4 regions of the Methylotenera sp. N17 genome follow, and region 3 is predicted to be linked to each of the others. Evidence: predicted binding sites of a transcription regulator. Region 3 holds the regulator's gene; each other region holds the start of a gene.
What was found. Region 3 encodes sigma-54, which starts transcription at its own class of promoters, with help from an activator protein. Its sites were predicted from a motif close to TGGCACNNTTCCTGCT; they were not measured.
Positions count from the first base shown of each region.

Region 1: the regulator sigma-54 is predicted to act here: its motif matches at 899-914, upstream of FG11_RS04070 (transglutaminase family protein).
Region 2: the regulator sigma-54 is predicted to act here: its motif matches at 987-1,002, upstream of ppc (phosphoenolpyruvate carboxylase).
Region 4: the regulator sigma-54 is predicted to act here: its motif matches at 1,264-1,279, upstream of FG11_RS02570 (glycogen/starch/alpha-glucan phosphorylase).

Region 1 covers NZ_JUGE01000001.1:842,697-844,905, reverse strand. Annotated here, with positions in the region: gene FG11_RS04070 (transglutaminase family protein) at 1-851, opposite strand, end outside; gene FG11_RS04065 (cold-shock protein) at 1,050-1,253, opposite strand; gene infA (translation initiation factor IF-1) at 1,614-1,874, shown strand; gene mqo (malate dehydrogenase (quinone)) at 1,996-2,209, shown strand, end outside.
Region 2 covers NZ_JUGE01000001.1:1,657,106-1,659,314, forward strand. Annotated here, with positions in the region: gene lysS (lysine--tRNA ligase) at 1-776, opposite strand, end outside; gene ppc (phosphoenolpyruvate carboxylase) at 1,038-2,209, shown strand, end outside.
Region 3 covers NZ_JUGE01000001.1:2,719,260-2,721,468, forward strand. Annotated here, with positions in the region: gene hpf (ribosome hibernation-promoting factor, HPF/YfiA family) at 1-121, opposite strand, end outside; gene FG11_RS12990 (RNA polymerase factor sigma-54) at 294-1,838, opposite strand; gene lptB (LPS export ABC transporter ATP-binding protein) at 1,853-2,209, opposite strand, start outside.
Region 4 covers NZ_JUGE01000001.1:513,746-515,954, forward strand. Annotated here, with positions in the region: gene htpG (molecular chaperone HtpG) at 1-1,185, shown strand, start outside; gene FG11_RS02570 (glycogen/starch/alpha-glucan phosphorylase) at 1,321-2,209, shown strand, end outside.

The DNA.
Region 1 (2,209 bases), 1.9 Mb from region 3:
ACTTCGGCAATATCGGTGAAGCCTGTTACCGGTGCAGCAGAAGATGGCACTGCCGTACATGCCAAAGGAATATGTCCCTCGCCCGCCATCAAGCCGGATGTAGGATCTAGGCCTATCCACCCTGCACCAGGCACATACACTTCGGCCCAAGCATGCAAGTCTGTAAAGTCCACGGTAGTACCACTGGGGCCATCTAATGCTTTGATATCAGCGGTGAGTTGAATGAGGTACCCAGACACAAAACGTGCTGCCAATCCTAAATTGCGTAAAATCTGCACCAGCAGCCACGCACTATCGCGGCAGGAGCCAGTGCGCTTAGTCAAGGTTTCTTCTGGCGTTTGCACACCTGGCTCCATGCGCACTAAGTAACCAATGTCACGCTGCAAGTGTTGATTAAGTGCTACCAAGAAATTTGCAATGCCTAACTCCGGTTGCACAATGTCGCGTTTAGCTTGTGTAATCCATTCTCTTAGTAAAATGGATGTAGGTTCTGGCTTTAAATATGCACCAAGTTCGTACGCCTGTTGCTCTGTATAGTGAAACGGAAAATGCTCCGCGTACTTTTCTACAAAGAAATCAAATGGATTAATCACGGTCATGTCTGCCACTAAATCGACCGTAAAATCGAGCGCACGCACCTTTTCGGGGAATACGTACCGTGCAATGTAATTGCCGTAAGGGTCTTGCTGCCAATTCACAAAATGTTGCGACGGATTTACTGTAATGGAATAAGACAGTATGGGCGTGCGTGCGTGTGCGGCTGGCTTTAAGCGAACTTCGTGGGGGGAGAGGCTAACAAGCCGGTCAAATTGATAACTGGTTTTATGATGTAATGCGACGCGAATTGCCACTTCATTCCCTCAACAGCTTAATTTAAAGATTGTTTTATGAATAGCAATGCAGGAACCATGCCAAAGCGCATATTCACTACAGCGACCACCACTGTCAGTGTAGCCCAAGCAAACCTTATGGGTAAAAAAAATGGCCCGATAAGGGCCATTTTTAAGAATTCTATTGTTTAGAATTCACAAGTTTGAATTCTAGGTGAATTAAGCTTTTTGAATGTTAGAAGCTTGTTTACCTTTTGGACCATCTGTCACGTCAAAACTAACGCGATCGTTTTCTTTCAAACTTTTGTAGCCGCTATCAACGATAGCTGAGAAATGTGCGAATAAATCGTCACCGCCTGCGTCAGGAGTAATGAAACCAAAACCTTTTGCATCATTAAACCACTTTACAATACCTGTTGCCATAATATTACTTTCTTACTTTAAAAAGGGAGGCACCCTGAAAGTTTTTACTTTCCAAAAAAAAAGAGTCATTAAGACTCATCAAATTAAAATTTAAAAACGCCTAATGCACCTTGTACGCCCTATATAAAACCGAGTCAAGCTTTATTTTAACTCTTTGCGATAATCTTCACATTAATGGTCTTATTGCAACAAATTTGCTATATAGAGGCATCAGGTCTATACTTCGCCCACTTTGAATGTGCATATAGCACATATTCACATAATATCCCTAAGTAGTGCTCAACAAACACTACAATTTGCTTGCAAGCTCCTCTGAGATTGTTGCGTAAAACGGGTCTCATTACAGATTGGAGTGCAGACATGGCTAAAGAAGAGCTGATTGAAATGAACGGCGTGGTCGATGAAATTTTACCCGACTCACGTTATCGCGTCACACTAGAAAACGGACATAAATTAATTGCGTATACCGGCGGAAAAATGAAGAAAAATCATATCCGCATTTTGGCCGGGGATAAAGTCACGCTAGAACTATCGCCTTACGATATCAATAACGGTCGCATTACCTTTAGACATATTGAATCCAAAGGTAGTTTTACACCGGTAAAACGACGCTCATATTAAAAACTGCGTTCAAACCTAGCAGAACCTTTTGCCAGCCATCGTGCTGGCTTTTTATTTTTAAAGCGTATAACTCACTATTATAATAGAGGCTTTGCTTAACTCTTAACTTTGGAAAGAACGCGTGGCGCATTTAGAAACAGATATATTGTTGGTAGGTGGTGGCATCATGAGTGCAACTTTAGGCACACTCCTTCATGCGCTTGACCCAAGCTTAACCATCACTATGGTAGAACAGCTTGCCGATGTCGCCTTAGAAAGTTCTGATGCACTGAATAACGCAGGCACTGGCCACGCAGGGTATTGTGAGCTGAACTACACGCCACAAGCTGATGATG
Region 2 (2,209 bases), 1.1 Mb from region 3:
ACTAAACGTTTTAAATACAACTCAGGCGCAATACGCATAAACATTTGCATGTCCAACGCGTTGTGATGCGTAATAAAAGGCTTAGCCGACGCGCCGCCGGGAATCGGATGCAACATCGGTGTTTCTACTTCTAAAAACTCGTTTTGAATCATAAAGTTGCGAATAGCAGACACCACTTTGCTACGCGCTTTAAATGTCTCACGCGTTTCTTCGCTGGTAATCAAATCCACATAGCGCTGGCGGTACTTGATTTCCTGATCTTGCAAGCCATGAAACTTCTCTGGTAGCGGACGCAAAGATTTAGTGAGCAGTTGAATCGCTGTCACGTGAATGGAAAGCTCGCCTGTTTTGGTCTTAAACAAACGACCAGTAGCCCCCATGATGTCGCCTAAATCCCAATGTTTAAAGCGCTCGTATAACTCCTCACCAACATCATCACGTGCTACATACAATTGAATACGGCCGGTAGCATCTTGAATAGTAGCAAAGCTGGCTTTACCCATCACACGTTTGAGCATCATTCTGCCAGCGACAGTGGCTGGAATAGCTTGCGGGTCCAACGTTTCTTTATCAAAGCTATCGTACTGCGCATGCAACTGATTGGCTTTGTGTTGAGGCTTGAAATCATTGGGGAACACCGCTGTTTGGCTCGCCTGCGCTTCACTGCGCATGGTTTTTAATTTTTCGCGACGCTCGGCAATCACATGATTTTCATCTGCTAAATTGCTTTCAACTAGCGGCATTTTGTTTTCGTCAGAAGTTACTGGTTCACTCATGAAAGGGTCTCAACACTGTTTAGGTTAGCGCGTTAAACTTGGCGCAAATAAGCGCGTATTCTAACATTGATTGCTTTTTATTGCGTACGACCAATGCGACTTAGCCATGCGGCACTATAAATGTGCAATGTTGCTATTGCTGGGGCAAACCAATGGATTTTTCATGCCCATTAAATATGTAAATGATTGATTTATAGAATGTAAATTGATTGGTGCAGTTGTTGCTTAGTAATAAGCATTACGCTTATTCCGTGCAATGTTATGACTAACCTGTTCACAAAACAAAACCAGCAACTCAAAGAAAACATTCGCTATCTTGGGCGTGTACTCGGCCAAGTGATTATGCAGAAAGAAGGCGAAGATAAGTTTGATTTAATTGAGAACATTCGTAAGTCCGCAGTGAAGTTTCATCGTGAAAATGACCAGTACGCCTCGCTGCAATTAGAAAAATACCTGAAAGACCTGACGCCCGAGCAAACCATTTGCGTGGTGCGTGCATTTAGCTACTTTAAACATTTGGTGAATATTGCAGAGGATCTATACACCCAGCAACTGACTCGCCTGAATGAAGACAACCTAAGCCCGGGCATGTTGGCACATTCCGTGGATAAAATTACCCAACACCAACTCCCGTTTGACACCATTGATACATTTTTTAAAGATGCGCTGGTTTCGCCAGTGTTAACGGCACACCCGACCGAGGTGCAACGTAAAAGCATTTTAGATATTGAGCACACATTGGCATTTTTGCTGGCCGAACGTGGCTCACTACTCTCAAAGAAAGAGTTAGAACGGAACCATTTATTGATAGAAGGCGCTATTTGCTCGCTCTGGCAAACTAGAATCCTGCGCTTTTCTAAACTCACTGTGGTCAACGAAATTGAGAATGCGCTGAGCTATTACGAGACCACTTTTCTCAAGGTGATTCCTGAAATACTGCAAGATTTGGAACGTGAATTAAATACACTCTACAAATCAGATACCGATACCAATTACACCTTGCCTAGCTTTCTCAACATGGGCAGCTGGATTGGCGGCGACCGTGACGGCAATCCTTTTGTCAATGGCACCACGCTGCTCCAAGCCATCCATTTACAAACGGCGGCGGTGTTTAAACACTACGTCAAAGAATTTGATGCGCTGCGACGTGAACTTGCCATTTCATCTCGCTTGATTAACATTGACGAGGCCGTACAGGCACTGGCCGTCCGTTCACGGGACCAATCACCGCATCGTCTGGATGAGCCTTACCGATTGGCGATCAATGGCATATTTGACAAACTATTGGTCACCGCTCAGCAGCTAGCACCGCAGGTAGAATTTAAGGACGTACCCACCAATGTTGCACCTTACCCAGATGCCTATGCACTATTGGCGGAGCTGGCGATACTGACGAACTCTCTGAAAGCCAACAAAGGCGAAAAGTTGGTCTA
Region 3 (2,209 bases):
TCGTAACCTTTACATCAATCACATGATCGAAGTGATTGCTGATTCGCGTGAGTTTACTTTGCACGTACTCACGTAACGCAGGTGTAATTTCTAAGTGATGCCCAGTTAATTGTAAATTCATGACTTGCTCCTTTTTGAAATTGCTCCAAGAAGAAAAAGCATCTCGGAACAATTTCAGTTTACTACTTTGGCGTTGGCTTGCAACTATCCAATTGCACTATTCGGTAAGAAAATTTCCTGTATGGGAATTTAGTTGAGGGAAACTTGCGCTAAATCAAATCGTTAGCGTGACCCTACAGTGATTTCCTCAAATTTGCAGGCGGGATATTGAGCGATTCACGATATTTGGCAATGGTACGGCGTGCCACCACAATGCCTTGGTTGGCCAGCGTATCCGTAATTTGATTGTCGGAAAGCGGTTTTCTGGGGTTTTCTTCGGCCACCATTTGTTTAATCAACGCACGAATCGCAGTGGCAGAACACGTGCCGCCCACATCAGTCGCTACCGAGCTACCAAAGAAATATTTAAGCTCATATACACCACGTGGAGTGAGCATATACTTATGCGTAGTCACGCGTGAAATGGTGGATTCATGCAATTCTAACTCTTCTGCAATCTCGCGCAGCACCAATGGGCGCATGGCAATATCCCCATGCTCAAAAAAGTTACGTTGCCTATCTACAATGGCTTGCGAAACGCGCAAAATAGTAGAGAAGCGCTGCTGAATGTTTTTAATCATCCATTTGGCTTCTTGCATTTGGCTCTGTAAATATTGCCCGGAATTTTCGCGGTTGCGTTTTAAAATATCCGCATATAGTTGGTTAATACGTAATTTTGGAATAACGCCATCATTCAGTGTGGCGACCCAAATGCCTTTGATCTTCTTCACAATCACATCATGTTGAATGTAATGATCGTGCGACAAAGTGACAAATTGGCTACCCGGTTTTGGGTTTTGTTGTTTGATAAGCGTCTGCGCGCCTTTCAAGGTGGCTTCATCGCAGCTAAGCAGTTTGCGCAGCTTGCCAAAATCTTTGTTAGCCAATACCGGTAAATGGTCTTGAATAATGGCGATGGCTTGTTTCAGGTAGGGCGTGTCTGTATCTAGTGCATTGAGTTGCAAATACAGGCACTCTTGCAAGTTACGTGCGCCTACGCCAATTGGATCCAGATTTTGAATCAGCTTGAGTACAGTTTCAAGCTCAAGCATATCAATTTCAAGCTCGAGCGGCAGGCTATCTGCCAGCTCATCTAACGACTGCTCAAAGTAACCATCATCATTGATACAATCAATCATAATAGAGACCAGCGTTTGGTCACGTTCAGACAGCGGTACTAATTTCAGTTGACCCACAAGGTGATCGCGCAGGCTGATGCTAACGGTGTCTTGTCTGGTAAAGTCGCCGTCATCATCGTCCGAATTGTTTTGGCGTCCACCTTCATCCCAGTTGCTAGTGCTGCCGTACTCATCAAACTCATCTTCAAACTCAGGTGCTGAGAACTCTTCTGAAGTGGGCGCTAACTCATCGTCACGTTCAGCCGTGCTCTCAGCAGGCGCGCTAATTTCAGAGGTAGTGGCGTTATCAAATACATTGGCATCTGGCTCTTGCTCAGAAGCTTCGCTAGAGGCCTGGCTGTTATCAGTGCTGGGGGCTTCTGCACTGCCGCCACCATCGTCATCACCATCGACTAACTCCAACAATGGGTTGTCTTGTAAGATGGTTTCTAGCTCTTGGTTGAGCTCCAGTGTAGACAGCTGCAATAACCGGATGGATTGTTGCAACTGCGGGGTGAGCGCTAAGTTTTGAGAGATGCGGAGTTGTAAGTTTTGTTTCATAGCATTCAAAGTGGTTAAAGTCTAAAGTCCCGGCCTAAATACACTTCGCGTACGGCTTCATCTTTTACAATTTCATCTGGGCTACCTGAGGCAAATACAGTCCCATCGTTCACAATATAGGCACGATCACAAATGCCTAAAGTCTCACGCACATTGTGGTCTGTAATGAGAATGCCAATATTTTTACTGCTTAAAAAGCGGATAATTTTCTGAATATCCAGTACCGCAATCGGGTCAATCCCGGCAAATGGTTCATCTAACAAAATAAAGCTTGGGTTGGTGGCTAGGCAACGTGCAATTTCTACACGTCTGCGTTCACCGCCAGACAAGCTGACGGCCATACTGTTGCGAATATGCACAATATGCAGTTC
Region 4 (2,209 bases), 2.2 Mb from region 3:
TCGGCATTGTGGGCGCGTAGCAAAAGTGAGATTACCGAAGAAGAGTACCAAGAATTCTACAAGCATGTGTCACATGATTTTGAGAACCCACTTGCCTATTCGCACAGCCGTGTAGAAGGTAAGCAAGAGTATATTTCTCTGCTCTATATTCCAACGAAAGCGCCACTTGATTTGTACGACCGTGAGCGTCGTCAGGGTATTAAGCTTTACGTGAAGCGTGTGTTTATTATGGAAGACGCAGAAAAACTGATGCCACAGTATCTACGTTTTGTGCGTGGTGTGATTGATTCTGCTGACTTGCCGCTGAATGTCTCGCGTGAAATCTTGCAAGACAGCCGCGATGTAGAAGCTATTAAAAATGGTTCTGTTAAAAAAGTATTGGGCTTGTTAGAAGACCTAGCAGAAAACAAACCAGAAGCGTATGCAAAATTTTGGGATGCGTTTGGCCGTGTGATGAAAGAAGGGCCTGGCGAAGATTGGGCCAATAAAGACAAAATTGCTGGCTTGTTACGTTTTGCTTCCACGCATGCAGATAACGACACACAAAATGTATCCCTTAAAGATTACATTGCACGGATGAAGCCTGAGCAAGAGGTCATCTACTATATTACTGCGGACACTTTTGCGGCCGCGCAGCATTCGCCGCATCTGGAAATTTTCCGCAAAAAAGGCATTGAAGTATTGTTGATGTCGGACAAAGTGGACGAGTGGCTATTAGGTGGCTTAACTGAGTTTGAAGGTAAAAAACTGCAATCCATTGCCAAAGGTGATTTGGACTTAGGCAAGCTGCAAGACGAATCCGAGATAGAAGCACAGAAGAAAGTGGAAGAAGAAGCCAAGTCATTAGTCGAGCGTATTCAATCAACATTGGGCGATGCTGTGAAAGAAGTGCGTGTGACCCATCGTTTAACTGATTCACCGGCATGCTTAGTGGCCGGCGAGCACGATGTTTCGGGTAACTTGGCGCGTATTCTAAAAGCGGCTGGCCAAAAAGCACCGGAGAGCAAACCTATCTTGGAGATTAATCCAGCCCATCGTTTAATTGAGCGGCTAAAGAACGAAAATGATGATGCTAAGTTTGCGGATTATACCCACGTAGTGTTTGATCAGGCCTTGCTTGCAGAAGGCGGGCAATTAGAAGATCCGGCAAGTTTTGTACGACGCATGAATAGCCTGATTGTGTAAGTATTGACAGGCATGAGCGAAAAGCCCGCGAATTCTTCGTGGGCTTTTTTGTCTCAATTTTAAGTTCTCACGTTAGGTTGGCGTAGTATTTGCTAAAATTTAACTAACAACAACCAAATTACTTTTAAGGTTCCTATGGCTGCAACGAAAACATACAAAGCGACACAAATGGTTTTGCCAAAATTAACCACCATCAAACAGGCATTGCAAAATCATCTGGTGTACTCCTGTTTTAAGACAGATCAAGCAGCGACGCCGCGTAACTGGTATGACGCATCTGCTTATACAGTGCGAGATCATGTAGTAGAACGCTGGGTAAAAACCGCTTCTGCTTATGCCGAGCAAGATCCTAAACGTGTTTATTATCTTTCATTAGAGTTTTTAATTGGCCGTATGTTGACCAATGCCGCACTAAACTTGGGCATTAAAGATGAGTTAAGCGATGGTTTAGGTGCATTGGGGCACTCGCTGGAAGAAGCGGTGGAGATGGAACATGATGCTGCGCTAGGGAATGGTGGCTTGGGTCGTTTGGCTGCTTGCTTTTTAGATTCGATGGCGACGCTGGATATTCCTGCCACAGGGTATGGCATCCGTTACGAGTACGGCATGTTTAGGCAATCCATTGAGCATGGGCAACAAATTGAGAATCCAGATAACTGGTTACGCTATGGCAATGTGTGGGAGTTCCAACGCCCAGAAGTGACTTATATGGTGAAGTTCTACGGCAAAGTGGTGCAAGTGCCCTCGGCGCATGGCACCAAAAGTCATTGGGTAGATGAAGACCATGTGGTAGCCATGGCGTATGACATGCCAGTGCCCGGTTACGATACTGAAACGGTGAATAATCTGCGCCTTTGGTCAGCCAAGGCCACCAAAGAATTTGATTTGCGCCACTTTAACGAAGGCAATTATGAGCAATCGGTTGAGGTGCGTAACGACAGTGAAACCATCTCTAAAGTGTTATACCCCAACGATGCGTCGGCATCTGGTCGTGAATTGCGATTAAAGCAACAATACTTCTTTG